4 regions of the Paenibacillus liaoningensis genome follow, and region 3 is predicted to be linked to each of the others. Evidence: riboswitches for the same ligand, from Rfam matches in the RefSeq annotation. Region 3 holds a riboswitch; each other region holds the start of a gene.
What was found. Region 3 has a riboswitch for cyclic di-AMP ahead of AC6B99_RS32010 (resuscitation-promoting factor). Riboswitches for the same ligand answer to the same signal wherever they lie in the genome.
Positions count from the first base shown of each region.

Region 1: another riboswitch for cyclic di-AMP. It lies ahead of kdpF (K(+)-transporting ATPase subunit F); the one in region 3 lies ahead of AC6B99_RS32010 (resuscitation-promoting factor).
Region 2: another riboswitch for cyclic di-AMP. It lies ahead of AC6B99_RS27400 (C40 family peptidase); the one in region 3 lies ahead of AC6B99_RS32010 (resuscitation-promoting factor).
Region 4: another riboswitch for cyclic di-AMP. It lies ahead of AC6B99_RS08370 (hypothetical protein); the one in region 3 lies ahead of AC6B99_RS32010 (resuscitation-promoting factor).

Region 1 covers NZ_JCAALU010000009.1:41,133-49,242, forward strand. Annotated here, with positions in the region: gene AC6B99_RS14630 (histidine kinase) at 1-684, opposite strand, end outside; gene kdpC (potassium-transporting ATPase subunit KdpC) at 705-1,310, opposite strand; gene kdpB (potassium-transporting ATPase subunit KdpB) at 1,416-3,449, opposite strand; gene kdpA (potassium-transporting ATPase subunit KdpA) at 3,472-5,151, opposite strand; gene kdpF (K(+)-transporting ATPase subunit F) at 5,192-5,269, opposite strand; cyclic di-AMP (ydaO/yuaA leader) riboswitch at 5,525-5,714, opposite strand; cyclic di-AMP (ydaO/yuaA leader) riboswitch at 5,823-6,023, opposite strand; gene AC6B99_RS14655 (response regulator) at 6,598-8,110, shown strand, end outside.
Region 2 covers NZ_JCAALU010000020.1:67,046-75,155, reverse strand. Annotated here, with positions in the region: gene AC6B99_RS27410 (M1 family aminopeptidase) at 1-541, shown strand, start outside; gene AC6B99_RS27405 (hypothetical protein) at 557-1,372, shown strand; cyclic di-AMP (ydaO/yuaA leader) riboswitch at 1,802-1,973, shown strand; gene AC6B99_RS27400 (C40 family peptidase) at 1,975-2,445, shown strand; gene AC6B99_RS27395 (FAD-binding domain-containing protein) at 2,533-3,624, shown strand; gene AC6B99_RS27390 (GNAT family N-acetyltransferase) at 3,624-4,154, shown strand; gene AC6B99_RS27385 (aminotransferase class I/II-fold pyridoxal phosphate-dependent enzyme) at 4,229-5,431, opposite strand; gene AC6B99_RS27380 (aminotransferase-like domain-containing protein) at 5,486-6,949, opposite strand; gene AC6B99_RS27375 (EAL domain-containing protein) at 7,117-8,110, opposite strand, start outside.
Region 3 covers NZ_JCAALU010000031.1:9,700-17,809, reverse strand. Annotated here, with positions in the region: gene ispE (4-(cytidine 5'-diphospho)-2-C-methyl-D-erythritol kinase) at 26-880, opposite strand; gene AC6B99_RS32035 (small, acid-soluble spore protein, alpha/beta type) at 1,025-1,213, opposite strand; gene veg (biofilm formation stimulator Veg) at 1,388-1,657, opposite strand; gene yabG (sporulation peptidase YabG) at 1,861-2,751, opposite strand; gene rsmA (16S rRNA (adenine(1518)-N(6)/adenine(1519)-N(6))-dimethyltransferase RsmA) at 2,855-3,769, opposite strand; gene rnmV (ribonuclease M5) at 3,779-4,327, opposite strand; gene AC6B99_RS32010 (resuscitation-promoting factor) at 4,660-5,805, opposite strand; cyclic di-AMP (ydaO/yuaA leader) riboswitch at 6,051-6,258, opposite strand; gene AC6B99_RS32005 (TatD family hydrolase) at 6,443-7,216, opposite strand; gene AC6B99_RS32000 (HD domain-containing protein) at 7,333-8,110, opposite strand, start outside.
Region 4 covers NZ_JCAALU010000005.1:113,927-122,036, forward strand. Annotated here, with positions in the region: gene AC6B99_RS08360 (beta-mannosidase) at 1-1,314, shown strand, start outside; gene AC6B99_RS08365 (beta-mannosidase) at 1,342-3,897, shown strand; gene AC6B99_RS08370 (hypothetical protein) at 4,089-4,508, opposite strand; cyclic di-AMP (ydaO/yuaA leader) riboswitch at 4,513-4,678, opposite strand; gene AC6B99_RS08375 (arsenic transporter) at 4,893-6,257, opposite strand; gene AC6B99_RS08380 (winged helix-turn-helix transcriptional regulator) at 6,687-7,013, opposite strand; gene AC6B99_RS08385 (GTP cyclohydrolase II) at 7,251-8,012, shown strand.

The DNA.
Region 1 (8,110 bases), on a different contig from region 3:
TTCGTGAACACCCTCTGCCATGAGGCAGAGAGCGACTTCACGCAGAACAGCCAGATTGCCGGGCAGCCGCATAGCCGGATGGAGGGAGCTGCCGAGCAGTCCCTCTTCCATCCGGCTCAGCATCGTCTCAGGAGAGACATCAATAAGGCGAACCTCATCGGCCCATTCCAGCGTGTCCGCCGGAACCGTCTCCTCCGCGCGAATGCCCGTCATTTTGAAAATAACCCCGTCCTCGCCCTCCAGCTCGTAGACATTAATCGTCGTAATGATGCTGATGCCATGCTCCAGTAAATATTGAATATCCTCCAGCCGCGTCTGGAAGCGGGCGCACGCACGATTGCGATGGGCGAGGCCATCGACGAGCACGACCTCCGGGTTGCGGGCGAGCAGCGTCTCCAGCGGCAAATCCTGCTGCTCCTTGCCATCGCGCTGCCACTTAATGCTTGGGATATGCTCCAGCTCAGACTCAAGCACCGTTTGATCCTTATTTGTACTTGGGGCTGGCGTTAAGGCGCAAATGACGACATCAATGCCCTGCTGCTTCAGCAGTTGGCCTTCCTGAAGCAGATGATACGTTTTCCCGGAGCCCGCGACCGAGCCGATGATAATTTTCAGGCGTCCCTTATGCAGCCGGGAGATAGAAGCCAATATCTCCTCTGGCGTCTTGCGTTGATACGGTGGCATTCTGCTCCCGCTTTCTCTTTTTATTTGGCGATTCGTGTGGATAAAGCCAGATTCAGCTCCAGCACATTGACGCGCTTGTCACCGAAGAGGCCAAGCTCGCGTCCTTTCGTATGCGCGTGTACAAGCTCTTCAAGCTCTGCCTGAGGCAGTCCCGTCAGCTTGCTGATTCTTGCAATTTGTACGATAGCCGACTGCGGCGTAATATCCGGGTCAAGCCCGGAGCCGGAATTCGTTATTAATGCAAGCGGCAGCTGTTCCAGTGGCACCTCGGGATTATCCTGCTGCCACTGGGCGATAGATGCTTTCATGCGAGCCAGCAGCTCCGGGTTCGAAGGGGCATAGTTGTTAGAGCCGGAAGCCTCCGCCTTATAGTCAATGCTCGACACCCGCCCCTGAAAATAGCGCTGATCGGTAAAAGGCTGACCGATCAGCGACGAACCAACGACGTTGCCTGCGCTGTCCTTGAGCAGGCTGCCATTGGCCTGGGCCGGGAACAGCAGCTGTGCGGCGCCCGTGCTCACAAGCGGATACACGATACCGCAAAGGAGCAGAAACAGCAGGCTGGCGCGCAGCGACACCCCAATCACAGAGGAGGGCGGAGCTGATGAAGAAGAAGCAGCTGGCATAGGTGACGATGGACGTTTTCTTTTTAAAATAGCATGCATAGCACAATTCCCTTCTTTCTAATAGAAGTTCGTTATATGAATAGGCAGCAGCCGATCTGGATGACGTTAAATCCAAATATGAACCATCATGTCGATGAGCTTAATGCCGATGAACGGCGCGATCATGCCGCCGAGCCCGTAAATGAGCAAATTGCGGCTGAGCAGGCGGGCGGCGCTGAGCGGACGATAGGTGACGCCCTTCATCGCCAGCGGAATGAGCAGCGGAATAATGATCGCATTAAAGATGAGCGCGGACAAAATCGCCGACAGCGGCGAGCCGAGCTGCATCACATTCAGCGCCTGCATTTGCGGAATCGCCAGCATAAACATCGCGGGGATGATGGCGAAATATTTGGCTACGTCATTGGCAATGCTGAAGGTCGTTAGCGCGCCGCGCGTCATAAGCAACTGCTTGCCGATCGAAACGACCTCTATAATTTTGGAAGGATCGGAGTCCAAATCCACCATATTGGCAGCTTCCTTCGCCGCCGTCGTGCCGCTGTTCATCGCCAGGCCGACATCGGCCTGCGCGAGTGCGGGCGCGTCATTCGTCCCGTCCCCCGTCATGGCGACGAGCTTGCCTTCCGCCTGCTCGCGCCGGATGACGGCGATTTTATCCTCCGGCTTGCTTTCGGCAATAAAATCGTCGACGCCCGCTTCTCTGGCGATAGTTGCCGCCGTAAACGGATTATCGCCCGTACACATAATCGTTTTGATGCCCATCGCTCGCAGCTGGTCGAACCGTTCCTTCATGCCCGGCTTGACCGTATCCTTCAAATAAATCAAGCCGAATATGTGCTGATCGACGGCGATAGCGAGCGGCGTGCCGCCTTCCTTGGCAATCCGCTCCGTCTCCTGAGCCAAATCAGCGGGTATGTCTCCTCCTTGGGCGAGCACCCAGCTGCGAATCGCTTCAACGGCTCCTTTGCGCACGAGCCGTCCATCGGCCAAATCGATGCCGCTCATCCGCGTCTCGGCCTGAAAGGGAACGAATTGACCGCCTTCGCCAAGCGCGGCATCGTAGGTTTTATCATGCTTTTTCATCCATTCCAGCACCGAGCGGCCTTCCGGCGTTTCATCCTGCAGGGAGGAAATAGCGGCCCATGCCGCTGCCTCATCTGCCCCAGCAGTGCCCACCGGATTGATTTCGCTAGCCATCCGATTGCCGAAGGTGATCGTTCCGGTTTTATCCAAAATCATCGTATTAATGTCGCCAGCTGCTTCGACCGCCTTCCCGGACATGGCCAGCACATTGAACTGGGTGACCCGGTCCATGCCGGCGATGCCGATGGCGGACAGCAGGCCGCCGATTGTCGTCGGAATGAGGCAGACGAGCAGCGCGATGAGCACGGGAATTTCCAAATTGACGTCCACATAAGCGACAATCGGGCCAAGCGTGACGACGACGATGAGGAAAATAATCGTCAGGCTTATCAGCAGCGTGTTCAGGGCAATTTCATTCGGTGTTTTCTGCCGCTTCGCGCCTTCGACGAGCGCGATCATCCGGTCGATGAACGTTTCACCGGGCTCGCTCGTGATTCGCATTTTGATGCGGTCGCTGATGACCCGCGTTCCGCCCGTCACGGAGTTGAAGTCGCCGCCCGCCTCCTTGATGACGGGTGCCGATTCGCCGGTAATAGCCGATTCATCGACGGAAGCGAGCCCTTCAATGACCTCGCCGTCGCCGGGAATCATTTCCCCTTGCGAGACGATAACGATATCCCCTTTGCGCAGCTCCGTAGAAGGGACGATTTGAATGCTGTCGCCCAGCAGCTTATTCGCCATAATTTCCTGCTTCGTTTTTTTCAGCGAGCCAGCCTGTGCTTTCCCGCGGCCTTCGGCTAAAGCTTCGGCAAAGTTCGCGAACAGTACCGTAAAGAGCAAAATAATAAAAACAGTCAAGTTGAAGCCGATGCGATCCTGCGAGTCGAAGTACCCTGGAAATAGGGTCATGAGCAGAACGATCAGCGTTCCAATCTCGACAACGAACATGACCGGATTTTTCATCATATGGACCGGATTCAGCTTGAGGAGGCTCATCTTTAGCGCCTCGGTCACGAGCGGTCCGGTGAACAGTTTTTTAGCACGTTGGTCATTCATAACGCTTACCCCTCATTTCCCTTTAACGGATCGTTAAAAACTCGGCAATTGGCCCTGTGACAATGACGGGCAGAAACGTGAGCGCGCCGATCAAAATAACGACGCCCATTAGCATAACCGCAAATAGCGAATTGTCCGTTCGGAACGTGCCTATCGTCTCCGGCACCCACTGCTTGCGGCTGAGTGATCCGGCTACAGCTAGCAGCGCGATCATCGACATATATCTGCCGAAAAACATCACGAGCCCGGTCGTTATATTCCAGAACGGTGTATTGTCGGCCAGCCCCTCAAACCCGGAGCCGTTGTTGGCGGCCGAGGACGTATATTCATAAAGCACCTGCGTAATGCCATGAAAGCCCGAATTGGATATAGCGCCTTGCCCCAGGTCGGTTAGAAAAGCCGCTGCCGTTGGCGCGAGAATAATAAACGGATGCACAAGAATGGCGATAGCAATGAGCTTCATTTCGCGCGGCTCTATTTTTCGTCCGAGAAATTCTGGTGTCCGTCCGACCATCAGCCCGCAGATGAACACCGTCAGCATCGCATACATCAGCATATTGACGAGCCCGACGCCTTTGCCGCCGAAGACGACGTTCAGCATCATTTGGGCAAGGGGAACGAGCCCGCCAAGCGGAGTGAGCGTATCGTGCATCGAATTGACCGAGCCGGTCGTGGCCGCCGTCGTCACCGTCGTGAACAGCGCGGACTGGGCGATGCCGAAGCGAACCTCCTTGCCCTCCATGCTGCCTTGCGAAGCGTCGATGCCGAGTGTGGCGATCAGCGGGTTGCCGCTTTTTTCAGCCGTATAGGAAATCGTAAGAAAGATCAGAAACAGCGCCATCATCGCCGAAAAAATAACCCAGCCCTGCTTGCTGCTTTTCGCAAACCGGCCATACATGAAGGGCAGCGCGGCAGGCAGTGCCCACATGGACAAAATCTCAATGACATTCGTCAGCGGGTTGGGATTTTCGAACGGATGGGCGGAGTTGACTCCGAAAAAACCGCCGCCATTCGTGCCAAGATGCTTAATCGACTCCAGCGAGGCGACTGGCCCGATGGCGATATGCTGAACCGCGCCCTCGAGTGTCGTAACGGTCAAGGTAGGGCTAAGCGTTTGCGGCACTTGCAGCGCCACAAGCAGCAGCGTAATGATAATAGCGAGCGGGAAGAAAATCCGCGTATGTGCTTTGACGAAATCCTCGAAAAAGTTGCCGAGCGTTCCGCCTTTGCTCGTAATGCCGCGCACGAAGGCGACAGCAACGGAAAAGCCGGTAGCGGCGGACGTAAACATCATCATCGTAATGACGGCCATTTGCGCAAAATACGTCAGCCCTGATTCGCCGCTGTAATGCTGGAGATTCGTATTGGTCATAAAGCTGATGACCGTATTTAGGACGAGTGTCGGCTCCATGCCGCCGATTCCATTCGGGTTAAGCGGCAGACCGCTTTGCACCCTCAGCAGTACATAGCTGACAGCTACGAGCACGAAATTGAGTGTAATAAAGCTGAGCGCATATCTTTTCCAGCTCATGCCTTGGCGATTTTTGAGCCCGATTACTGCATATATGAGCGCTTCGATTCGTCCAAACAGCTTGTCAGTACGGTTTGGAACGTTTGAAAACACGGAATATAAATAATGCCCAAGCGGCTTTGCGATCAGCATGATCATGCCGACGACTACCGCCATTTGCAAGACGTCCACAGCTGTTCCTCCCTTGCTATAAATGATGAAACGTTATTTGCTAAAATTTTTCCGGATGGAGCAAGGCGTAGACGAGATACACCAGCAAAGCTCCTGTAACGAGCAATATGACAATCATCCCCGTTCCTCCATTTCGCTAATGGACCGATCGCACCAGCGTATAAATCCGGCAATCAGCCCGAAAGCTGCGATTAAGGTCAAAGCCATTCCGATATCCAGCATAGCTGCAGCGCTCCTTATTTCGTTTTATCCCTAGTCATTTTGGAAAAAAAGGCAGCAAAAAAGAAGCCTTGGGCAAAGAGGACTCTTCACCCGCAGCTTCCTTCATCCGGGCATCATACGCCCCTGATTCGCCTGCGATAAGTGTAAGTGTGGCCTCTCCCGTTGACGCTTGCGAGGTTAGCTGTCGGATTCGGGCGCGAGAGACGCCCTACGCTTGGCACTTATCGTGCCCTTGCGATTCACCCCGTGACGCTCCCTGCCATCGTCCATTGGACAACGACAGAGAGCCGTCGATGGTTCCCCCGTTTCTGCGGCAGTGCAGAACTCAGCGTTTGAAACAAAATGCCTGCCGATGTTGCGAGTGCTATTTTCGAAAAAAAGACAACAAAAAACCACAGAGGCGTATGACGCTCTGTGGCCTGATTTACAAGGTCACAATCGTTCACCATTCCTCTCTACACCTGCGCTTACGAGGTTAGCTGTCGGATTCGGGCGGTGAGAGTCGCCCTACATTTGCCTGGAGTTTCATGACACTCCTGCAAACGATTCACCCCTGCGCTGCCAGCTTCCGACTCTCACATCGGATGGCTGCAGTGCGTTTGGTTCCCCCGCTCTTCGCCTATTGGGCGAAGACTCAGCGATCAAGCAAAAACGACTTCGTCGTCCTTCTGGGACGAGCGAAGAGCTTTGCCCTTAGAAATATAGAGAAAGGATAACGAAAACCTATACTTTCCTATATTTCAAGGTGAAACGGCTATCGCCTTCCTTTGGCGGCGCAGCGCGTTTCAGTCCGAGAAATATAAGCCTATTTATAAGTGCAAAACTTATAAATTCTTATATTTCAAAAAAAGGTTCATGCATGCTATGAATCATACTCCCCCGCCGCGATTGCTGTAAAGGAAGCTTACGCCGCAAAAGAGAGCGAATGCAGCGGATTAGTTTGATTTTAAACGCTTACAACGAGATTTATCTTTAGCAAGGTCGATTTATCTCGCGATTTCTTTAAAATATAGGAAAGCATATGATTTTTTTCTTCCTTTCTCTATATTTCATCGCGAAACGGTAGCTTTGCCGCCAAAGGACGGCTTCAGCCGTTTACGCTTGTTTACTCAAAGCACCCCCTCTTTCCAGAAAACAAGGAAACGAATATGATAAATAGCATGCTGACAGAATCAGGTGTTTGCGGCTGCTCGGCCGCGTATTTAAATAGCGGGGGGATGAACGATGTATAAAGTGCTGCTGGTAGATGATGAAGAAGAGACGCGCAGCGGGCTGCTGCACGAAATTGCATGGGAGCGCCATGGCTTTGAAATTGTGGATACGGCGGCGAACGGCAGGGAAGCGATGGAGCTGATCGAGCGTCTGGAGCCGGACATCGTAGCGACGGATATTAGCATGCCGTATATGAACGGCTTGGAGCTGGCGGAATGGACGAGGAAGACGTATCCGCTGACGCGCATCGTTATTTTTTCCGGCTATGATGAATTTGAATATGCCAAGCAGGCGATTGGCTTGCAGGTGGATGAATATATTTTAAAGCCTTTTTCCGCGCAGCAGCTGCTTGAGGTGATGGACAAGGTGAAGGAGCGGCTGGATGATGAGCGTGAGAAGCGGGAAAATATGCAGCTTTTGCAGGAGCATTACCGTACAAGCCTGCCGGTCGTAAAGGAGCTGTTCCTGTCGTCGCTGCTCACCCGCAAGCTTCCGCTGCGGCATATTGAGGAGAAGCTAGAGAAATATGAGCTGGATTTAGCGGGAGAGGCGTACATTGTGTCCGTGCTGCACACGCATGTATTGGAAGCGCTTCCCGGATTGCCGCTCCGCGCAGCGGAAAGCTCGCTTGCGGCCTCCAGCGATCTCGACCTCAAGCTGTTTGCCCTGCGCAATGTGGCGGAAGAGGTGTGGGGCAGACTCGGGCTGGGCAAAGTTTTTCTGCATCAGGATCGGGTGGCGCTGCTCGCAGTTGGACGGGGAGGAAGCGCGCAAGAGCTGATGGAGCGGACGCTGGGCGGGCTTGCTGAAATGCTGCAAAATATTCAGAAATACTTGCGTTTTCCCGTGACGATTGGGGTCAGCTCAACGCTGGCGGATGTCGCGCAGTTAAAGCAGGGCTATGAGGAGGCGCAGCAGGCGCTCGATTATCATAATTTGGTGGGCAGCAACCGGATCATCTGCATTGACGATGTAGAGACGCGCTATGTGGAGGAGCTGCAATTTGACGAGCTCAAGGAGCAGGCGCTCATTCGCTGCCTGCGCGTAGGCACGCATGAGGAGCTGAAGCAGCTGGTGGCTGCGCTTTTTGACGAGATTGAAGGCGTCCATGCCGCTTACCGGGAATACCAGCTTTACATGCTGGAGATGATGACGGCGGTCATGAAGCTGGTGAGGGAGGCAGGGCTGAACCTGTACGATATCGTAGGATACGAGCTGCAAATTTATGAGGAGCTGCAGCAGCTTAGCGGGCTGTCGGAGACGAGAAGATGGTACATGTCGCTCTGCGAGAAAATTCGCCATCATATCGCCAGCCGCAGGCAAAGCTCCTACAAGCAGCTGGTCGAGGAGGCTGTGCGTTATACGAAAGCAAACTTCCATGACAGCGAGCTGTCGATTGCCCGCTTGTGCAGCCATCTGCATATTAGCGCTGGGTATTTCAGCAGCCTGTTCAAGAAGGAGGTGAAGCTGACCTTCGGCGGTTATTTGCTTCAGCTGCGGATGGAGGCGGCGAAGGAGCTGCTGC
Region 2 (8,110 bases), on a different contig from region 3:
GGTCGGCATTGAGAAGCAGGTCGGAGCAAAGACGATGTCAAAAATTATGCGCACATATTTTCAAAAATACAAATTCAAGCATCCAACCACGTCTGATTTCCAGCGTGTCGTTGAGCAGATTACGAAGGAAAAATGGCAGGACTACTTCCACCAGTATGTATACGGCAGCCTGATGGCGGATTTTTCAGTAGAGGCTATTCGAGTGAATGAAGTGGAGCAGGATGGCCAAACGGAGTACGAGTCTACCGTGCTGATTAAGCGCAATGGCGGGCAAAATGGGCCAATCCCGCTCGTATTCTCCTTTACCGACGGCGAAAAGATTTCGAAAACATGGGATGCCGCCGAGTCGCATATCCAGTACAAGGTTGTGCATGCTGCTCCGCTTGCCTGGGTGGCGGTTGACCCGAAAAACAGCAATGTGCTGGACAACAAGCATATTAACAATTTTATGCGCGCAGAAGTGCCCGAGCAGTCGCGCATTCGATGGAGCCTCGGCCTGACGAAGCTCATCGAAGGCTTGCTCGGATCCGTAGGCTGGTAGAGAGGAGGTTGAAAAATGAAGCAGCATATGAAGCAAGGCTGGCGGCTCGCTATCCGCCATTTCTATATCGTCATTCTGTTATTCCTTTACCAGCTATTATGGGGATTTTTCCTTTACCGTTTTGTTGATATGACTGTACTGCCGCTGCTGCGGCGCTTTCCGCTCCAGCATCCGTCTGACTCGGCCGTGTCGCTATTCTTCAGCGAGGCCCAGTTTCAATTGACGAAGACGGATTTGATCAATCCTTATTTGTGGCTTCTGGGCGGCTTGTTCGCTGCCCGCATGCTGCTGACGCCGCTGTTCAATGCGGGGCTGCTCTACTCGCTGCATCATATGGGCGAAACAGGTGAAACACAGTTTCTTCAAGGCATTCGCAAAGCTTGGAAGCCCGTGACGCTGCTCTATTGGCTGCGCACGCTGCTTATTTTCGCACCCGGCTGGTTCCTGCTGCCTCGCGCCTTCAAGCTGCTTATGGAGGGCCATTCGCTGGGCGAGCTGCTGCAAGGCACGCTGCCGGGCTTTGGCGGCTGGCTGCTATGGAGCTTCCTCGTTCACCTGCTGCTGCTCGCTATGCAGTTCGGCGCCGCCTCCGGCACGGGCTCCTTGCGCTGGCTCAGCCATGCGCTCCGAAATCTTTTCCCTTATGCCGGCCTCTCTCTGCTGATGTGGCTGCTGGCTGTTGCCGCTTCGCTCGCTGTGTCTGGGCTTTCCTATGCTTGGGCAGGCATGCTGGCACTCATCATGCATCAAGCCTATCATCTGCTGCGCACCTTGTTAAAAGTATGGACGCTCGCTGCCCAATACGATTGCCTGCAATCAAAGCAGAGCTGAGACCCTTAGAAAAATGAGGGCAACCCCACCTAATTCTCATTTAGTATTCTCATTTTTCTAAAGCCCTTCTCATAAAAAAACCGATTGCGGCCAAAAGGCCGAAATCGGTTTTTTGCCGTTATCCTGCACCTGCAGGTAAAGCCTCCATTTACTTCCCAGCCTATATGGCGACCTAGCTCAAACTCTCTAAATCTTCATTTTACGCTATAATTCTTGCCTATTCACACGATTCATAGCATATTAGCTGCCTATTTCTCATATAAACTGACAAAATGTTTTTTTGCCCAAGAACGGCGATAGATCGAACATTTATTAGGCAAGAAACTTGTTTTAACGCAAAATTGAGCCAAAAGGTTACATGAGAATTATTAGAAATTCATTCATATAGAAGGAAATCACATGAAAAAAACGAATTATTAGCGCAGAGCAAAATTAAACCAGCCTAATTTTTTATACCGCAAAGGTATAGAAATACGGGGGAACCACTTTGGGTGAATTGATTTCGATGCTTGGACGGCTTGATTCAAGTGTCTTGGAAATCATAGGGAACCTTCACAACCGAACCCCACAGCTAACCTCGTCGGCACCGGAAGGAGTTTCAAATTTTGAAGAAGGTTACTGCACTACTCGTTGGTCTTGTATTAATGCTTGCTTTCCAAGCAGGCAGCGTGTTCGCGAGTTCGAAGATGGATGGTGTTATCGCTGATCTGATCGGCACACCGTACCAAAGCGGCGGAACGACTACGAAAGGCTTCGACTGCTCCGGTTTTACGAAGTATGTTTTCGACAAAATGGGCATCGATCTTTCCCGTACTTCCCAAGCCCAATCGAACGATGGCAGTGAAGTGAAGAAGAGTGACCTGATCGCTGGCGATCTCGTATTCTTCAACACGAGCGGCAAAGGCATCTCCCACGTTGGTATTTACGTAGGCGATGGAAAGTTTGCACATGCTTCCTCGAGCAGAGGCGTTATTATTAGCAAACTTAGCGAGTCTTATTATGCTGATCGTTACGTATCAGCTACACGCGTTATGAGCCAAGACGCTTACGACAAGTACGCAAGCGAGCAATAGAGCCAGGCCACGCTTTTTTCGCTTACATAACGAAAAGCTGCTGTCTCAATCAGCAAAGCCGCAGTTGTTTGTCTTCGGACAAATAGCTTGCGGCTTTGCTGTTTTCTGGCAACGCCTTATGCAAGGGCACGCGACCACGGTATTCAGCAGGTTGTACGCGCAGCGGGACGCCGCTGGATGACGCTCGACGATGCGCCGCTGGCCGATTTGGAGGAGCTCCATACGTTTTCTCGGCGCAGTGAGCCTTACAAGGTATTTACGCCGTTTTACCGCATGTGGCAAGCCTTTATGCAGAGCCACTATTCCCCTGCGGGCGAGACAACACTGCAGCAGCTTAATACGCTGAAAAATATAGATGCCAGCATGGCAGAGCGCTTCAGTCTTCCGCGGGAGCATCTGGCTGCGGCAGCCTTTCAGCAGATAGATGACTCAGCCGGGCGCGGCCAATCCCACGCGAGCCATGCAGCCGAGGTGCTGGAGCAATTTCTAAATCAACGCCTGTCTGGCTATGAAGGCGGCCGCGACCAGTTTGCGGACGACCAGACGAGCCATTTGGCGCGTTATTTGAATACGGGAGCGCTGTCAGCACGGCAAGCCTACGAAGCGGCGCAGCAGCAGTTTGGAGCCGAGGCGTGGATTAGACAGCTGGCATGGCGGGATTTTTTTCTATATCAAGGAAAATACAATGAGGACTTCTACCGATATGAGCAGAAGTTTGATTTATCTGCGCTAAGCGATCAGCATTTCGAGGCATGGAGCGAAGGAAAAACGGGCATTCCTGTTATTGACGCCGCTATGAAGCAGCTAAATGAAACGGGGGAAATGCCGAATCGGCTGCGGATGGTTACCGCCATGTTTTTGACGAAAAATCTGTTATGCCCATTTACGTTGGGCGAGCAGTATTTCCGCCGCCAGCTCGCCGATTATGATCATACACTGAACCGAGGCGGCTGGCTTTGGAGCTCGTCACTCGGCTACGACGCCGCGCCATATTTTCGCATTATGAATCCGGCTACGCAGTCCGCAACACATGATCCGGGCGGCACTTACATTAGACGCTGGCTGCCGGAGCTTGCCCATCTGCCTGATAAGCGAATCCACCTGCCGCAGCCGCATGCCATCGTTGATTTGAAAGCTTCACGCGCCCGCGCGATTGAGGTTTATAAGGAGATTGTATAATGATGACAAAAGCAAATGCTGCACCTGCTGGCGCCCAGCCGCCATTTGGCTGGAAGGTTGCCGCAATGGATGCATCCCATGCCCGGCAGTTGTGCGATTGGCGGTATGAGCCGCCTTACGGCATCTATCAATGGCCCGCATGGGAGGTTATGGAGCAAGCCGAAATGGAGTTCGGTGATCCCGAGCTGCGCCAGAGGCAATATGCTGCTATTTTAGACGATCGCGGGGAGCTCGCTGGTTTTGCACAGTTTTTCCCGCTGGGGGATGAAGTGCTGCGGCTTGGATTGGGTCTTCACCCACAGCTTTGCAGCAGGGGCTCAGGCACCGCCTTTGTTGCGCTGCTGGTAGAGGAGGCTCGCCGCCGCGCTCCAAACAGCGAGCTGGATTTGGAGGTGCTGACCTGGAATGCACGTGCTATTCGTGTATACGAGAAGGCAGGCTTCCGCATTACCGACACGTATATCCGCCCGACACCGCAAGGCGCGGCGGAATTTCATTGCATGGTTTACGGAGGAGGGGAAGAAGCCTAGCGTCTCTCTCCCCCCTCCTCTTCCTTTCCGCTTCCTTTCCTAGCCCTTCCTTAGCCCTTTCCGCTCCGTTCCCATCAACCGCCGACCCGCTCCAACTGCTGCAACGGGTCAGCCTGCCTCGTCTGGCTCATGTAGCAGCCCATTCGCTCCAAAGCCTCCGACAGCTTTGCTGATGATACCGAATAGGAGCAGCGGATGCGCCCTTCACCGCCTGGTCCAAAAACATGCCCTGGCACAACGGCCACGCCCGCTTCCTTCATGAGCTTGAAGGCGAACTGCTCCGAGCTTAGTCCCGTATGGGCGATGGATGGAAAAGCATAAAACGCCCCTTCCGGCATATGGCAGGAAAGCCCAAGCTGCTGCAAGCCGCCCACGAACATCGCCCTGCGCTGCTTGTAAGCCTCCTTCATTAGATCCTTGTCTGCCAATCCGCTGCGCAGCGATTCCAGAGCAGCAATCTGTCCCATAATAGGCGCGCACATTGCTGTGTATTGATGAATTTTCAGCATTTGCGAAATAATTTCCACAGGGCCGCAGGCATAACCAATACGCCAGCCTGTCATGGCAAAAGCTTTCGAGAAGCCATTTATGACGATCGTCCGCTCCTGCATGCCAGGCAGCGATGCGATGCTCACATGCTGGCTTTCATAAGTCAGCTCCGCGTATACCTCATCGGATACGACGATCAGATTATGCACCTTCACCAGCTCAGCAATGGGGAGCCAATCCTCATAGGACATGACCGCACCCGTTGGATTGTTCGGATAGTTGATCAGCAGCACCTTGGAGCGCGGGGTGATTTTTTCCCGCAGCGATTGTGCCGTTAGTTTGAATTGCTCATGCTCATGCGTCTCAACGTTTACAATACTGCCGCCCTGCAGCGCTACAATGGGCGAATAAGCGATATAGCTTGGAACCGGGATCAGCACCTCGTCGCCCGAACAAATCAAGGTTCTCATCGCCAGATCAATCGCCTCGCTGCTGCCCACCGTCACGAGAATCTCATCCTTCGGCTCATAATTTAATTCAAAGCTGCTCGCCAAATAACGGGCGATTTCCTCGCGCAGCTCCATGAGTCCGGCATTCGGCGTGTACATCGTCTGACCGCTTTCCAGCGCTCGTATGCACGCGGCGCGCACGCGCTCCGGTGTTGCAAAATCCGGCTCGCCCACGCCCAGCGAAATCATATTTTCATCCTGCCCGGCCATATCGAAAAACTTGCGAATGCCCGAAGCGGGCAAGCTCTTTACAAGCGGTGAAACGTTATACTGCACCATAATGCCTGCATCCCCTTTTCAAAATAATCAAATGTATAGTTGTCGCTCTATTCCTTATGAAAGGCCCCACAGCTGTTTTGCCGTATCGCCGATAATTCGAATACCATGCACAATATCCTCATCCGCCACGCGGGAAAACCCTAGACGCAGCGTATTACCGCCCCGTCCATCCGTAAAGAAATGATGGCCTAAAGTAAAAATAACGCCTTGCTGTGAGCACGCCTCCAGAAGCTCCCGCACCTTGCACGCTTCCCGAAAGGTCACAAACAGATGCAGCCCACCATCTCCCGACAGCGTCTCATAGGGAACATAGGCTTTGCAGGCTTGCAGCGTCAGCTCGTATTTACGCTTGTATTCCGCCCGCGCCCGCTTCAAATATTTGTGCAGATTGCCATTATGCAAATATTGATAGAGCAGCGATTGGTCAAGCGTCGAGGTATGAATGTTGCGGGCCCGCTTCATGCTTTCCAAATAATCAATCAGCTCTCGGTCTGCCAGCACCCACCCCACCCGCAGGCCGGGGAACAGCACCTTCGAGAAGCTTCCAATATAAATGACGCTGTTGCCGCTGCCCGCCGATGCGATGAGCGGCGGCACATGCGCTCCGGAATAACGCAGCTCCTCATTAAATCCGTCTTCAATGACGGGAATTTCATAACGGCTCATGAGCTGCATGAGCGCCAGCCGTTTCTCCATCGACATGACGATGCCTGTCGGATTGTGATAGGAGGGGACAAAATAGGCACAATCGTAGGGGCGCTCCTCCAAAGCCCGTTCAAGCTCCCCCAAATGAATGCCATCCGGCTCCATCGTAACGCCCTTAATGTCAAAGCCATGCAGCTTGAGATTTTTTATCGCGGTATGATGGGTCGGATTTTCGCAGAGGACTGCGCCGTGCTTTTGCCGAAGCGCGGCCAGCACAAGGTCAAATCCTTCCGTAAAGCCGGCAGTGATAATCATATCCTTGCCCTGCACATCCACGCCCTTGTTCTCCATATAGGTCATCAAATACTGAATCAGCGGCTTATAGCCTTTGGCATAGCCATAGTTCAGCAGTACATGGCCCTCCACCGACATACGGCCCAGAAACGCCTGCTTCACATGATCCAGATCAAACAGCTTCTCATCCGGGGCAATGCTCGTAAAAGAAATCGTACTCTTGCCTGCGCGAATCCCGCGCTTCATGAGGTCCAGCTCCTCCGCAAGCAAAGCCTGCCTGCTCAGACGCTCCTTCCATGGCAACTGCCAAGACAAGGACGACGGGGCGGCGCTGCCCGCCGAATCCTCTGACACATAATTGCCTTTGCCTTGCAAGGCATATACGCGGCCCTCGTCCGCCAGCTCCGCATAAGCGGCAATGACCGTATTGCGGCTCACACCGAGCAATACGCTAAGCTCCCGTGTCGACGGCAGCTTCTGATGAGGCTGCAGCGCGCCTTTTATCATTAAACGCTTCATATAATCTTTTACTTGAATCGATACTGGACGGCCTTCTATGAGCTTGAAATCATGATACACTTCTCAACGCCCCCACCTTTATCATGGCATATGGTCCCGCCCGAGCGTAAACGGCTGTCGCCGTCCTTTGGCGGCTCGGCGCGTTTCAGTCCGAGAAATATAGAGAAGGGCTGAAACCATCATATCCTTTCCTATATCCTAACAAAAGAACCACGACGCCGGATTTTTCATCCTGTCGTGGTTCTGCAAGCAGCGTCCTCTCGTTGCCGATCCGTCTGCTGTTCATCATCCTTCATATCTGCAAATAAAATAAGGCCGGGGCCAGCAAGGACCGATACGGTCCGAATCCATTCACATGTATCCAAATCGACGTAGGCACGCGACACTAGGGTGCTCTGCGTCTCGCTTAACTGCGCAATGGTAGGAATGAAGTAGGGGCGCCAGCTCCAATTCGCCCCATAATATTCCTCCTGCCGCTCCCACTCGCCAGCCTCCACCCTGCAATAGTTGGCCGATAGCTGAATGCCATCCTCCCGGCACAAATAAATGCGAACGCAGCTCGGCGGCAGCTCCTCCAACAGTCCGGCAATCCATCCATTGCCTGCTCCGGGTTCGTCCTCTCGACCGAAAGCGAAAGCTTGCTCCTTGTCGATGAACGCAGCAAGCTGCGCCGCTTCCTTCTGCCAATTCCTCTCGGTGCGCAAGCGCTGCTGGACATATTCCGCAAGCTCGGCCTCCAGTGCTGCGGCGAAACGATCCGCTCGCTGAAATTCCGGCTCGGCCTTGGAGAAGAAGAAGCCCTGCACATAACGGGCACCCGCTTCAATCGCACGCACCAAATCCTGGCGCGTCTCCACTCCTTCAGCGAGCAGCGACGCCCCGATCTGCTCTGCCAGCGCGGAGAAGGAACGAAGGGCGCCTAGATAGCCATTGTGCGTCGCGCTCTTTTTGATCATATGAATGTCGATTTTCAGTATATTCGGCTGAATATGGGCGATACGATCCGTACTGCTGAATCCGCTTCCTACATCATCGATCGCAATGAGGCACCCTCTCGAACGGTACAGATCCACAATGGAGCGCAGCTCATCCATCGGGCCATTAAAGCTTTCCTCGGTAATCTCGATGACGATGCGGCGCGGATCAATCCGGTATTTATCGATCAGCTGCAGCGTAAACAGCTCGCCGGATTGCTGATAGCGATGAATCCAGTTCGGCTTT
Region 3 (8,110 bases):
GATTTAATCAAGGGAAACGTCACTTTTATGTTAGCATTCTTACCACGTAAACTTCCTTGCAAAAGCCACGCAGCCCATTATATATGCGCGGGAGCTTTCCTTCTTTGGAAACGAGCCCGAATACTGTAGGTCCACTGCCTGACATTAACACGCCATCAGCTCCAAGACGAATCATGCTCTCCTTGAGCTGGCGCACCTCCGGATACAGATCAAGCGTGACCGATTCCAGCACATTGCCTAGTCCCCCGCACACATCGGCGAAGGAGCCGCGCTGAATCGCTGACACCATGTCAGCGGCAGACGGATGCTGGCCAATGCCCGCTACCCGAAACTTGCCGTATACATCTGCGGTGGAAACATTGATTGGCGGCTTCGCAAGGACGACCCAGCATTGCGGCGGGCTTTCGATCGGCTCCAGCCGCTCGCCCCGTCCGGTAGCGATGGCAGTACCGCCCGTTACGCAGAACGGGACGTCGGAGCCCAGCTCCGCCCCAAGCGTGCACAGCTCCTCCTCGGGAATGTTCAGCCCCCACAGCCTGTTCAGCCCTCTAAGGGCTGCTGCCGCGTCGCTGCTGCCGCCGGCAAGGCCAGCGGCTACCGGAATCTTTTTGTCCAAATGAATATATACACCTTTACGCACATCATAGCGGTCTTTAATAAGACGTGCCGCCTGAAACGCCAGGTTTTTCTCATCTAAAGGTATGTAGCCGGCCTGGCTCGATATAATAATCGTGTCGCGCGGCAGCTCCTGCATTTCAAGGCGGTCTGCAAGGTCTACCATCGTCATAATCATCTCGACCTCGTGGAAGCCGTCCTCACGCTTGCGAAGCACATCGAGCAATAAATTGATTTTAGCCGGAGCTTTTTCATAAATTTTCATCCTAAGCTCTCCCGTTCCTATCATTAACTTATCCAATATTATAGCAAACGGGCAGAAGAAAAGCTAAGAGTGCTGCCGCTTATATAAAGAGCGGCGACTCTTAGCCGATTATTGCCGTTTTAGCCTCGCATTGCGTGTACCTGGTTATGGCCGATTGATTCCATTCGCTGCGGCTTGCTCAGCCATTTGGATCGCCCTCTTGACCATGTTGCCAGCGTCTTTGGCGCGAATGCCGCCCCAGCCTTCCTTTTGCACCGTATCATAAAAACCTAGATCCTTCGCCAGCTCATACTTTAGCTCCTCGGACATTACACTGCGTCTTCTGCGGCTCATGCGTGAGATCCTCCCTTGCTGCTGAATTGGTTATGCCCCCTTAGTATGCGACAACCCAGCAGCCCTATACGCATGAGCGCCCACCGACCGCTTCCAGCTTAGAAAATGAAAAAAAACGCGAAGAACTGTCGTCTCCGCGTTTAGTATAGCCTGTCGGCATCTATAGATCTGATGTTATGTCTGGGTAATTCGGACTTGACCTTCATCATTGCATACGGTCACTTCCACCGACTCCGTCAGTATATCCGCATAACTGTAGGAAACACGCTTGAATGACTGCGATTCCTGATCCAGTTTAACAATGAAAACAGAAGGGTAGGTTTCTTCCAACACACCGGTGCGCTCAACGGTCTTACGACGACCGCCATTTGCTCGCAGACGAATCTTGGAGCCCACATGAGCTTCCAAATTGCGTTTTATATCCAGTAGGGCATTTTTTGCCATTGTCCACTACCACCTCTTTCCTTGTCCATTATAACAAAATGGAGAGGGGTTGTCAAACAAAGCAAAATATTATATCAGTCAACTTATTTAATTGTCAACGGTGTTTTCATCCATTTTTATCATTCCATGAATAATTTATCGAAAAATTATAAAATCAATGAAGCCGAGAACTGTTGCGAGTCTCAACTGCACTCGGCCGTTTGTTAGGAAATGCTTTGCAAGGATGACTCGGCTGCCTTAATTTTAGGTTTTGGCAAACCAATTCGGTACCTTCCCAGCGTCTCAATGCCGCCTACGCCATCAATGCCACTGATGGTGCCATGAATGACATCAGCCAGGTTAATTGTATCTCGTATGGACGTATAGCTTGCTTTGATCGCAATGTATACCGGGTCTAACGCATGAATCAAAATTCTCCCGGGCGAGCTTGCGAAGTTCGAACCGGCTTGCAGCAGCGCCTCAAAATGCGACTGGCACGCTCCCGCAATGACGACAAGGCCGTCGCGGTTCTTCTCATACTCCCGTGCTACGCGGACCGCATTATAGAAGCTCTGCGAGTTTTTATAGCTGCTTAGGCTGTGCAGATCGGCTTCCAGCCTTGTTTTTAGCACACCGTCATGTCCCGTAATGACCACAATGTCCGGCTTCACTTGAGGCAGCAGACGGTAAAGCAAATCAGCCATCTGTGATTCATGCGCGTGCACGCCGTGTGCCGGTACGTTCATCGTCTGGTACAGCTGCATGCTTTTACGCAAATAATTGCCGTCACCGTCCAAATGCAGCACTTTGCCGGGCACCTCGAAGAAAGGCTGGCTTTGTGGCATCGCATGCCGAATATCCGCCTTCACCTGAACGGCCATTTGCTCATGCTGCTGACGAATGCGGCTGAGCGAGTCGTTTACTTTCACTCGAACCAGCTGCGTAGCTTTTTCTTTTTTTGGATCGCGAACAACCGATAAATCAGGAATCGGTGCATCCGCAAGCAATCGGTAATCCGTGCCTTTCAACAGGGCATGATGTGTTCGAACAGCTTCTACGCGGAATAGCACGTCACCGCCATACGATTTGCGGACGACCAGCTCCCCTTGCTCCATAGGTAAATCACCTCTTCGTCTATCCTATGGGCATAAGGCGTGTAGTGTGCGCAAAAAACAAACGGGCGCCCCGAGGCCATTGCCCGGCGGCGCCCATCTTTATTTAGCCTTTCCAGCCCACTTCCAAAAATGCACGGCTGATCTTGGCGAATTCCTCCAGCGACAATGTTTCACCCCGCCGCGCAGGATCGATCGCAAGCCCCTGCAGCAGCGTTGTAAGGGCCTCCCGCTGTTCCTTGCCCACAAGCGCCGTCAAATTGTTGTAGAGCGTCTTGCGGCGCTGTGCGAAGCTGGCCTGCACGACGCGGAAGAAATGCGCCTCATCGGGCACATCAACAGCCGGCTTGTCCCGCAGCGCAAGCTTAATGACAGCTGAATCCACATTCGGCTGTGGAATAAACACCGTATGCGGAACGGTGCAGACGAGCTTTGGCTCGCAATAATATTGCACAGCCACGCTCAGGCTGCCATATTCCTTGCCGCCTGGCTTTGCTGCCATCCGCTGCGCGACTTCCTTCTGGATCATGACGACGATGTTTTCCAGCGGCAGGCGCTCTTCCAGCAGCTTCATCAAAATCGGCGTCGTCACATAGTAAGGAAGGTTCGCCACGACGCTAACGCCCGTTACGCCGCTGAAGCGCTCTTCGAACAGCTGCTTCAGGTCGAGCTTAAGCACATCGCCGTGCACAATGCCCACATTCGCTTCGCCTTCGAAAATATCATGCAAAATCGGAATGAGCCGATTGTCGATTTCAACAGCCGTTACCGTTCCCGCAACTGCAGCAAGGCGCTGCGTCAATGCTCCGATACCAGGGCCGATCTCAAGCGCGCCTTTTGTCTCGTCAAGCTCAGCTGCGCTGACAATATTGTTTAAAATATTTTGGTCGATGAGAAAGTTTTGTCCCAAGCTCTTCTTAAAGGAGAACCCGTACTTCGCAATAATTTCCTTTGTTCGTTTAGGCGTAGCTACCTCTGCGGCCTTAACTGCGCCTTTATTCAAGCTTTGTTGCTCCGTCATACGCCTTCGTCACCCCTGTTCCTGTTGTTCCATGGCTTGCAGCGCCTTCTCAAACTCTTCGCGCGTAATGCAGAAGCTCGTGCAGCGCTTGTAGAACTGCTTCCCGTTCGCATAGCCGATCCCCAGCAGCTTGCCTATAACCAGCCGCCGCTTTGCCGCTTCTTCATGCACAATTAAGCCAGCTGCCATCAGATCGTCCCATGTAATGGCCCCGACGCTCTCAGCCGTTTCTGTACGCAGCTCCGAGAGCGCCTGCCTAATCGCATCAGGCGCCGCATTCTCAATGCCGATATCCCCTTTATAGGAGGCCAGCTCCTGCGGTAAAAAAGCATGCTTGCAGCCCGGCACACGCTGAGCGACAATTTTACGAATACGCTCTCCTGCATGATCCGGATCTGTAAATATAATAACGCCACGGCGCTCCTGTGCCAGCGCGATGCGCCGCAGCACATCCTCGCCAATGGCCGATCCATTCGTCTCAATCGTATCGGCTTCAACGGCCCGCTTAATCGCTACCGTATCCTCTTTGCCTTCTACTACAATCATTTCCTTGATCACATCGAACAATCCTTTCACAAAGGGAAACTTATCTTGGATATTCGTTCAAGCGTAAACGGCTGTCGCCGTCCTTTGGCGGCAAAGCTGCCGTTTCGCGGTGAAATATAAGCTGATTATAAATGTGAAACTTATCAATCTTATATTTCAGAAAAAATGGGCGATTGCTGCAACAACAACCCGCTCATTCACGTCTGTTTTATTATAACCCCAATTGGCCATTCAAGCGAATCTGACGCAAACAAAAAGAAGAGGCAAGGCCTCTTCCGCATCCTGTCATATTTAGCTTATGATTGCGATAAACTAGAGCACAATCCATAAAGAACTACCACTAATTAGCTAAGCGATGGCTTGTTAGGACCAATCACATAAACGGTAAATCCTTTTTTCTTACCAAATTTATTAGCTTGCTTCTCACTGTCAAAATAAACATCGATCTTATTGCCCTTGATCGCACTTCCGGTATCTTCAGCACGGCGGAAACCAATGCCCTCGATATACACCCACCAACCGAGTGGAATGATATCCGGGTCAACGGCAATTGTCCGTCCTTCCGATACTTTAGCGCCAGAGGCCGTAATTCCGTAGTCCGGGTGCCCTTCGCTCTTGCCCGTTGATGCTAAGCCAGCTGAATAGGCCGTCAATGTGACGTTGCTGAGCACTTTTTTGGATGTGAGCGTTGTGCCGTCTACCGTTACATTGTTGCTGGTTGTCGCTGTCGACAGCACAGTAACTTTAGGCTCCGGCTTTTTCGTACCGACTGCAACGACCTGATTGACCGCAACCGTTTCGACTACCTTGTCTACCACTTTCTTGGAGACAAGTACGCCATCTTCAAACTGCTTCTCAATTTTGATCGTTACGACGCCTTCTTTGCCCGTCTGCACAACCTTCTCCTTGCCTACTTCCAGGTTCGGATCTTCCTTCTTCACAATGGTGAACGGTGTTGTGCTGGACGACTTGCCTAGCTTCGTATCGACGCGAATGACTGTTACGGTCATATCCGCGCTGACGCCCGAGCCAAGCGAAGGTAATACTTTATCATCATCTTCAACAGGAATATTTAATTTCTTTATCGCTGCCTGCACGGTTTTCTCTGTCGTGTACACCGTTGATGTTTTGCCATCAGCTTTTACAAGTAGCGGTACCGCATGCTTAATTTCAAAGCGGTCCCCATCCTTTACTGCCGTATTCAGAGGTACAGATACCTCGTCATGCGGGCCAATTGTAATAGCTTGTTCATCCAGTAGGCGTTGCAGGACCCATTGTTTCGTTGAAACAACGGTTTCTTGTCCATTCACTACTACGGATACGCTTTTGTCAGCCGATCCGTACAACAACACCAAAAACATGAAAGTCATAGCGATTGAGATCGTAGTACTCAAAAGAATCAAACGCAAGTTTTCACGCTTCCATCGCAATGCGAAAGACATGCTGGATGATCGTTTCCCATGGGTCTCACTTGCTTGAATAATGCCCACTTCATCGGTCCTCCTTCATAGCCCCGCCGTCGAATTACGCATGATACCATTGACGCGACTATAGTATATTGGCGTGCTTCTAGCACGCTCCAGTATATTTCCTCTGCAACCTCCTAGATTTACCCTATGACGACGATTTACCCAATATTCAAAAATAAAAAGAAAGCCCGTCGACAGAGGATCTGTTTCGTGGCTTCCCGGGAACGTCAAAATAGACTATTCAGGAATGGTGGATGCACGAGGTTGATCACTCTCTATAAACGCTTACGAGGTTAGCTGTCGGGTTCGGGCAAGAGAGCTGCCCTATCGTCGGAAGAATGCTCATGGCAATCCCCGCCAAATTCACCCCTAGAAGAAATTCAGGTGCGCGTGCAATGTGATCCGCAAATTCCTCACAGCATCGTGCATGGTTCCCCCGCTCTCCAAAGTTCGAAGATTAAGCGCAAACTGGAAATCCAATACAAAAATTTAAAGCTCTGAAATGAATCATACCTTCATCGGAGCCTAATTGTAAAGATCAGATAAAAACCGATTTAAGCGAAATTTTAGGATATTTACGGAAAAGAGAGTCTATTTCAGCATGAAAAATTAGTTTTATCGCCGGAAAGGTCACTTATTCTCGTTTTTAAAGCCGTTTTTACACAATTCCGAAACATTTTTTACCGTTTTCGGTCGTTAAATTGGCGATTTCGGCCACCGATTTTCCTAATATTTCTGCTGCCGCTTCCGCAACGAGCGACACATAAGACGTCTCATTTCGTTTCCCTCGGAATGGATGAGGGGTCAAATATGGGGCATCCGTTTCGATCAAAATTCGGTCACTCGGAACCATCGCAAGCACCTCTTTTGGCACCCTTGCATTTTTGAATGTAAGCGGTCCCCCGAACGATATATAGAAGTTCATATCGAGGCATTTTTGAGCCGTTTCTGGACTGCCGGAAAAGCAATGCATAATGCCGCCAACCTCAGAAGCATTTTCCTCCTTCAGCAGCTTGACAATATCCTCATGGGCATCGCGATTATGAATAATAATTGGTTTTTTCAACTTCTTGGCTAAGCGAATTTGCTCGCGAAATACGCGATGCTGGACGTCTTTTGGGGACGTATCCCAATGGTAATCCAGTCCGATTTCGCCAATGGCTACCACTTTAGGATGAGAGCAAAGCTCTTCAATCCATCCCAGATCCTCCGGCAGCATATCGATGCTGTCAACGGGGTGCCAGCCAACTGCTGCATATATAAAATCATATTTTTCTGCCAGCGCAAGTGTTGTTGGAATCGTTTCCCGATTGAATCCAATATTAACCATTAAATCCACCCCTGCCGCACGCGCTCTTTCGATAACAGCTTCGCGGTCTTCGTCAAAATGCGGGGAGTCCAAATGGGTGTGTGTGTCGAATAAAGAAATCATAATTGAGCAAGCTCCTTCTATATTATAGTCTATGGTGAAACGGTCGAAAGCCGTCCTTTGGCGGCGCGTTTCAGTCCGAGAAATATAGAGAAAGTATGGCAAAATCATATACTTTCCTATATTTTAAATAACATTCGTACTTTATCGCTTAATTGATCAGCGGCAGCGCGCAGCTTCTCTTCCGGATAATACAAATGGGACTGGCCCTGATGAAGTCCAGTAATGGAACGAATGATGTCAGATTTCGTGGAAATTTCACTGACAGCCTCGTAGCTATCCATTAACAAAATCGGCGTCTTTTCTTCTTTTCCGCCTTTTTTCGTATCAGGCTGATACACATCATACGGTTGATCAAATGGAAAATCAATTTCCATATGGTAATCCGGGTTCAACCCGATCGCTGCAAATTGTTGTCTTACTTCATTAAAGAGGCCAATATCCGGTTTATCCAACATGATGTATTTATAGAGGCGACGCGTCAAAAAACGATCACATAGCTCCGCCAGCAGTTCATCGCCTTCGTCGCTCCATTCTATAAAGGCTGTCTGCAAATACGCCTCATCCAGCTTCAAATATTGTTTAACCCCAATTGTCCCGTCAAGCAGCCGTTTCAGCGGCTCCGGCATCCAACCAAATGTGTACCCACCCTCATAAAGCTCCTTCGCTCTGCGAAATATTTGTCTAAGGATGATTTCCGAGCTTCTCGTAACCGGATGGAAATAAATTTGCCAATACATTTGATAGCGGGACATCAAATAATGCTCTACGGCGTGCATGCCGCTTTCTTTAACAACAATCCTTCCATTAATAGGACGGAGCACACGCAGAATACGCTCCAGATCAAAGTTGCCATAATTGACCCCTGTGAAATAAGCATCCCTCAATAAATAGTCC
Region 4 (8,110 bases), on a different contig from region 3:
AATGTGAAGCAGGAAGCAATCGATAATGTGAAGCGTTTGCGCAATCATCCGTCGCTTGCTTTATGGTGCGGCAACAACGAAATTGACTGGCTGTATGACATGAAGTCGGCTGGCGGGGATATTACTTGTCCCTTCTATGGCGAGAGCATCTACCATGAGCTGCTGCCGGAAGTGCTGGAGCAGTATGACAGCAGCAGGCCGTATTGGCCGTCGTCGCCTTATGGCGGCAATGATGCGAACGACCCTGACGTCGGCGACCGCCACAATTGGCAAGTTTGGCATGGTTCGGTGTACCCGCGCAAATTCGGCGAGGCGCCGCTGCTTGATTACAGCATTGAAGGCGTCACGTTCAAAAATTATAAAAAAGATTTCACCCTGTTCAGCAGCGAGTTTGGCATGCACGCATCTGCTAACCGCTATACGCTGGAGCGCTATATCCCGGAAGGCGAATTTTATTGGGGCAGCGTAGAGATGGCTCATCGCAACAAGGATACGAACCATCAGAAGGGCATTTTGCTCATGGAAGGCTATACGGGCATTCCGCAAAATATTGAAGAATATATGAACTTCTCCATGCTCACGCAGGCGGAAGGCTTAAAATATGGCATTGAGCATTACAGGCGCAATAAGCACCGCACGAGCGGATCGCTTGTCTGGCAGCATAATGACAGCTGGCCGGGTACGAGCTGGTCACTGATTGACTATGAGCTGCTGCCGAAGGCTTCTTTTTATTATGCGAAAAAGTTCTATCATCCGCTCCTTCTGTCGCTCGATTATGAGCCAGGACAGCCGCTTCGCGTATGGGCGGTCAATGACCGGCTGGAAGCGTATGAGGGCAAGGTGCTGTTCCAGTGTTATGCGCTTGATGGCAGCTTGAGGTATGAGCAGAGCTTTGACGTCAGCCTGCCGCCGAACAAGGCGGTTCAAATTGGCGAGCTGACGGAGCTTGAAGTGCTAAACGGTGCTATGCCGGAGCGGGTTATCGTGAAGCTGTCTGCCCCGCAGTGGGACGCGCCGGACAATTATTATTATTTGCGCGACCATCTGGAGCTGAGCTTGCCGCAGAGCACCCTTGCTGCAACGTTTAATAAGCAGGAGCAGACGGTTACAGTAGCCGCTTCGGGCGGAGCAGCGCGACTTGTGAAACTCGATGTGAAGCAGGGCAACGTTCGCTTCAGCGATAATTATTTTGACCTGCTGCCGGGTGAAGCGGTCACGGTCGCCATGCAGCAGGCAGACGGACAGCCGCTGCAATACGAGACTCTGGAAGTGTCAGCTCTCAACGCTGACAAGGCTGAATTACATTTTATTTAAACTTATATAACGATAGTGGAGGACACGATGAACGAAGCGAACAGCGTTTTATCCGATTGGAGCTTTAGAGCTTGTGGCGAGAAGGAGTGGCTGCCCGCGATTGTGCCGGGAAACGTGCACATGGATCTTCTGCGGCAGGAGAAAGTAGCCCCCCCTTTTTACGGTACGAATGAGCATGGGCTGCAGTGGATCGATAAGCAGGATTGGGAGTACGAGACCACGTTCGGGGTAACGCCGGAAATGCTGGCACAATCGCATCTGGAGTTGGTATTCACTGGACTTGATACGTATGCTGATGTGTACGTCAACGGCAAGCATATGCTGTCGGCAGATAATATGTTCCGCATCTGGAAAATGAATGTGAAGCCGGTTTTGCAGCCGGAAGGCAATGTGATTACAGTCAAGTTTCGTTCGCCTGTTAACGAGGATTTGCCGAAGCTTGAGAAGCTGGGCTATCCGCTTCCGGCGGCGAATGACCAGTCAGAGCTTGGTGGACTTGGCGACAAGAAAATCAGTGTTTTTGCCCGCAAAGCTCCGTATCATTATGGCTGGGACTGGGGCCCGCGATTTGTGACGAGCGGCATATGGAAGGAAGTGAGGCTCGTTGCCTGGTCAGAGGTGCGACTGACAGATCTGTATATCGAGCAGCAGGAAATCACCGCAGCCCATGCGAGCCTAAGGATTGCAGCAGAAGTGGAATGCGAGCAAGCTTGGCAAGGGGTGCTGCGGGTAAATGCCGACGGCAGGGTCTGGGAGCAGCAGGTTCAGCTGGCGGCGGGCTTGCAGACGGTGGAGCTGGCGGCATCTATTGCGCAGCCGCGGCTTTGGTGGTGCCGAGGCCTCGGCAAGCCGGAGCTGTATCATTTTGAAGTGCAGCTTATGCAAACAAAGGATGGGGTCGAGCAGCCCGTAAGCAGCCGCAGTGTAACGACGGGTTTGCGGGCAGTGAGGCTGGTAACCGATCAGGACGAGCAGGGCCATGCCTTTTATATCGAGCTGAATGGGGTTCCGGTGTTCGCGAAAGGAGCCAATCATATTCCGAATGACAGCTTCCTGCCTGACGTGACCTATGAGCGTTACCGTCATGAAATTGCGAGTGCTGCGTTATCCAATATGAATATGCTCCGGGTGTGGGGCGGCGGCATTTATGAGGCGGATGCCTTCTATGAGCTGTGCGATGAGTACGGATTGCTCGTTTGGCAGGACTTCATGTTCGCTTGCAGCATGTATCCCGGAGATGAGGCTTTTCTGGAAAATGTGCGTCTGGAGGCGGAGGAAAACGTTCGGCGTCTGCGCAATCACCCATGTATCGCCATATGGTGCGGCAACAATGAAATCGATACGGCCTGGTCACATTATGATGAAAATATGGGCTGGGGCTGGAAGCGCGACTATACGCCTGAGCAGCGCGAGCAGCTGTGGGCTGATTATGAGGCGATTTTCCACCGGATATTGCCGCAGGCGGTCGCGGGGCTTGGCAATGGTATTGCGTATTGGCCTTCTTCACCTATGCGGGGGCTGACGGGAGACGGTGAGCAGCATGCTTTCAACTTGTCGAAGAGCGGCGATATTCACTATTGGGGCGTCTGGCATAACGTAGAGCCTTTTGAAAAATACAACGTCCACGTCGGCCGATTCATGAGCGAATACGGCTTCCAATCGTTTCCTGAGCTGCAAACGGTGCAGCAGTATGCGGAAGAAGCGGACATGGCCATTGAATCGGAGGTAATGCTGGCGCATCAGAAAAACGCGCGCGGCAACCAGTTGATCAAGGAATATATGGATATGTATTTGCGCCAGCCGAAGGATTTCCCGGCATTTCTTTATTTGAGCCAGGTTTTGCAGGCGGAAGCGATGAAGACAGCGATTGAAGCCCATCGGCGGAAAAAGCCATTTTGCATGGGGTCCCTGTATTGGCAAATGAACGATTGCTGGCCTGTCGCCTCATGGGCGGGAATGGACTATTACGGGCGCTGGAAGGCGCTGCAATATTATGCGGCACGCAGCTTCCGCGACATCATGCTGTCGTTTGACTGCGCGAGCAGCGGCCGCGTCGATTGTTATGTATTGTCAGATCAAAATGAACCTTTCATCGGCGAGCTTGCGCTTGAGCTGCGTTCATTCACGGGCGAGGTGCTGAAGCAGTTTGCCGTTCCGGTATCGCTTCAGCCAAACAACGGCCATATCGCCTGCTCCTTAGAGCTGGAAGCGCTGCTTTCCGAAGGCATTCAGCCAGGTGAAGTCGTTCTTGTGGCGAAGCTAAAGCAGGGTGGACTGCTCGTGGAGGAAAAGGAGCATTATTTCAGGCCGATGAATGAGCTTGAGCTTGCGGCTCCGGCCATAAAGATCAGCGAGGTTCAAGGCAGCGGCGGCACCGCTTATGTGCTGGAGACGGATACGCTGGCCAAGCAGGTTCGACTTTCTGCGTCGATCGAAGGTATTTTCAGCGACAACTATTTCGATCTGCTGCCGAACGAACCGCGTACGATTACGTTTTACGCGCGAAATCCGCAAGGAGATCAGGCTTTCAGCGCTGCGTCGCCGGGCGAGCTGAATGTCCATTCGATGACCGATTTTATTTAAAATATAGGAAAGTATATGATTTTCCCATCCTTTCTCTATATTTCTCGGACTGAAACGCGCCGCGCCGCCAGAGGACGGCGAAAGCCGTTTCACCTTGAAAGGACAAGCGGCCGATAGAAAAAAAGGAACCTTTCCTGCCAGCTGAAACATGGCGGGGAAGGTTCCTTTGCGTTATGGTGATCTAAAATAAGCTAAAAAATAGAAAGGTAGAATAAGGAGCGGCTAAGTAAAATAGGTTCCTCAGAAGCGCCGTCGTCCGGTTCAATTTCTGCGGTCCAGCTTTTGAGATGATGAATCGCATGATCGAATAGGTTGTACACACTGTGATGATCGGCTTGCTCGCTCCGAAGCGACCGTCCTGTAATAGACAAGGTGCCGATAAAGCTGCTCAGCGCGCTGCACCACAGGCCCCAATCATTAGGGCGCTCCATCTCGTCGACAAAAGTCTCGCCAAAGCCAATGCCTTTGTCCGTCGTTACCCGCAAGCAGGCACGGTTTCCGGCGTCGTCTACATTGAGTGCTGGAATGACAAACAGCTCAATGCGTTTGACCGTAAGCTTCATTGCGTGCTTCGCCTTAGGCGGAGCGTCCGGCGCATGAAGGACAATCATATTCATCTCTCCTCACGTTCGCTTACGGAGTTAGCTGTCGGATTCGGGCCAGTGAGCTGCCCTACCAGTGCGAGATGCACCGGATTCACCCCTTGCGATTCAAGCTTTCGCTTCAACCACGTTGTTGGTTCCCCCGCTTTTTCAATTGAAAAATTAAGCGATTTAATATTAGAGTGCTAGAATTCGGCTAGGGATATATATTAAACCGTTATTCCTCAATTGTAAACCTTTTAGTAGTAAATAAAATAAATAGTACTGCTGCCTTATAGGCAAACGGGCGCTGCCGTCATTTGGTGGCAGCGCCCGTTTGCCATAGAAATAGCTGCGGATTTATCAGAAAACACCTATTTGTAGACTGACCGCTCATGTATACGTTGTTGTGAGCTAGTGCATTGGGAAAATCCAGCCAACCCATAGAGCAAGAAGAGTGAGGGTAAACAGCAGCACAGGCGGAATGATGACAAGCGTTACTTTGACATAATCCATCCAACTGATTTTTACTTTGGATTTCTGCACAAGATTCATCCAAATGAGTGAGGCTAGCGTGCCTATCGGTAAAATGAGTGAGCCAATATCGCTCCCAATGACGCTGGCGAGGTAGGCGATTTTGAGGGTAAGCGGGTCGAGGTTCATTTCAGTAAGCGTGATCGTGCCGATCATGAGTGCGGGATGATTGTTGACGAGTGTAGACATGGCGGAGACGAGCCCTCCGATTAAAATGCTTGCATTCATCAGGCTGCCAGTAACGAGCGGCTCGAACACCTGAACGAGTCCTTGCGTCAGGCCAATGTTGTGCAGGCCATAAATAATGATATACATGGCGAAGGCGAATATGAGTATATGCCAGGGGATTTTACGCAAAATGTCGTTCGGTGGCATTTTCAGGTAAATCCAGCGCCAACAAAGGAGCAGCAAGGAGCCGAAAACAGCGACCCACTCAACGGGGATGTGCAAATAGGATGCAGCAAATAAGCTGAGCCGAACGGAGAAGACGAAAAGCAGAATCGATTTCATAAAGCGGCTGCTGTATTTGGGCTGTGCAGGCTTGCTTCCGGCAGGAGTGAGTAAAGGATGGTAGCCAGAGTGAATAGGGACGATTGAAATCGTATGGGGTACTTCCCGGGGAAGCTGATGGTAAAAGTAGAGGAACAGCAGCAAGGTGAGCAGCAGCAGACCTAGTGTAGCGGGGATAAACATCATGACGGTATGCATGTACAAATCCATGCCGACGATTTTCAGCGCAATCAGATTTACAATATTGCTGACTCCGATGGGAGCGCTGGAGGCGGTAGCGATTAATGCTCCTGAGAGTAGGTATGGAATTTTTTGGTGGTTTTTCAGTCCCATGTGATGCAGCATAATGAGCAAAATCGGGGTTGTGATAAGAATGCTGCCGTCATTGTTGAAAAATAGCGTCATCAGAAAACACATCAGGTTTACATACCAGAACAATCTGAGTCCTGAGCCTCGTGCTCGAATAGCAAGCCCTTCGGCTGCCCAGATGAAAAAGCCGAAGCTTTCTAGCACGATAGCCATGACGATCGTTGCCATAATAGTGATGGCAGCTCCGCTTACAGTGGCGCTAATATGCGCTAGGTCCGACAACGAGATGACTCCGCTCAATAGGACGAGAATGGCGCCAAACGTAGCAGGAATGGCTTCATTCAGCCCTCTGGGTCGCCACAAAATGAGCAAAATAGTGAAAAGGAAAGCAAACAGGGACACGATAATGGAAGGTAGCGAGATCAAATGTTAATCACCTCGAATTCTTGATTAAATTCATAGTGAAGCAGCAAAGGGTTATTCATTTGCGGCAGCAGCAGTATGCTGAGCGGTTTCTATGCTAATGCTGTCATAGCGATTATCTGTTGCCGTAGAGGATAGGGTTAGAATAGTAGGCTGTTTAATCGGTGGAGGAGGCTTAAGAATGAAATAGAGGGACAGGCCTGATGAGCAAATAATGAAGACAGTAAGCAATCGGGTTTCCTCCTTTCTAGTGATAACGCATATGAGGACAATTATCATGGGGAGATACGAATAATATATTTATATGTGGCCTACTGATAGAGGGTACTAGACGTTAATAGTAGATTGCTATAATTCCGCGAAGCGTCCCCCACTCCGAAAACACAAAACAACCCCGGCCCGATGGAGGGCCGAGGCTGCTTCGTTAACCTTTTACTTGGATATGGACATAGGCGCTACCCAATTGGATGACCATTGCTGCAATTCGCGAATGACCGGCTCCAGTGCGTGTCCCTTTTCAGTGAGCGAATATTCAATGCGAACTGGAATGTCTGGAAAGACGGCGCGGCTTACAATGCCCTCAACTTCAAGATCCTTAAGCCGCTCAGACAGCAGTCTGCCGCTAATGGGAAGGGCGCCTTGAATGCAGCTGAAGCGCTGCGGCCCGGACAGCAACTGATAAATGATCAAGCCGGTCCATCGTTTGCTTATAATGTCCATCCCTTTGTGCAGGCGCGGACAAAGCCCGGATTTCTCCATGTAGATCACCTCATTATAACTTGCTATTAAGTATAGCTTTAATAGTATTTATATACAAGCAAACTTTTTGAACGCTCATAACTTGACGTAATGGAATTTCAAATATATAATTAGTTACTAATGGTAAGCGAAAATTTGTTCCCCTATGATTGTTAATAAGGCAAGGTGCATGTATAGCAGATGAAGCTTAGCCTTTCAACCTATTATATCAAATACAGATGAAGAAGGTGCACACTAATGATTAAACCATCCATTCGTTCTATTATAAATGACAAAATAAAAACAATTGAAGGCGATTCATACGATATCCACGTTGTCGGACCGATTCAGCTCCCGGTTGAGCTTGATGGCGAGACGAAGATTTTCCAGTGGTACAGCTGGCTGAAGCGTGAGAAAAATAGCGCGCAGGACGAAGCAGATCTATACAGCGAGCTGGCAAATGGGCATTATGCGGAGCTTCAGCAATCCAGCGTGCTCGTCTATGGCGATTTTGCCGAAGGCGAAGATGCGCTGATTCGCATGCACAGCATTTGCCATACGGGCGATATTTTTGGCAGCCAACGCTGTGATTGCGGCTTTCAGCTTAAGCAGTCGATGCGAATGATTACCGAGCATGGAACGGGTGCCTTATTTTATTTGGCCAATCATGAAGGCCGTGGCATTGGCTTGTTCAGCAAGGCAATGGCTTACCTGCTTCAAGAGGAAGGACTGGATACGGTTGATGCGAACTTGGAGCTGGGCTTTGCCGAGGACGCTCGCGATTACAGCGAATCCATTGCAGTCTTGAAGCTGCTTCGCTCGCAGCCCGTATCGATTATTACGAACAACCCGCGCAAAGTGGAGGCGCTTCGTGATGCTGGCATGCACATTGCCCGCCGTGTTCCGCTTTGGGGCCAAACCTCGGTCTACAATGAGAAGTATTTGACAACAAAGGTTGTGAAGTCAGGGCATTATTCGGCCGAAGCCCAGCATGAGGATAATCAGGTCAAAGCGCTGTAAGATCAGGAGATATTTTGAAGATAAGTTAAGGATACGGATGTGTTTTAAAAAAAGTTTGCGCGGAGGCCTGCTTCCGCGCTTTTTTGCCGTAACTTCCG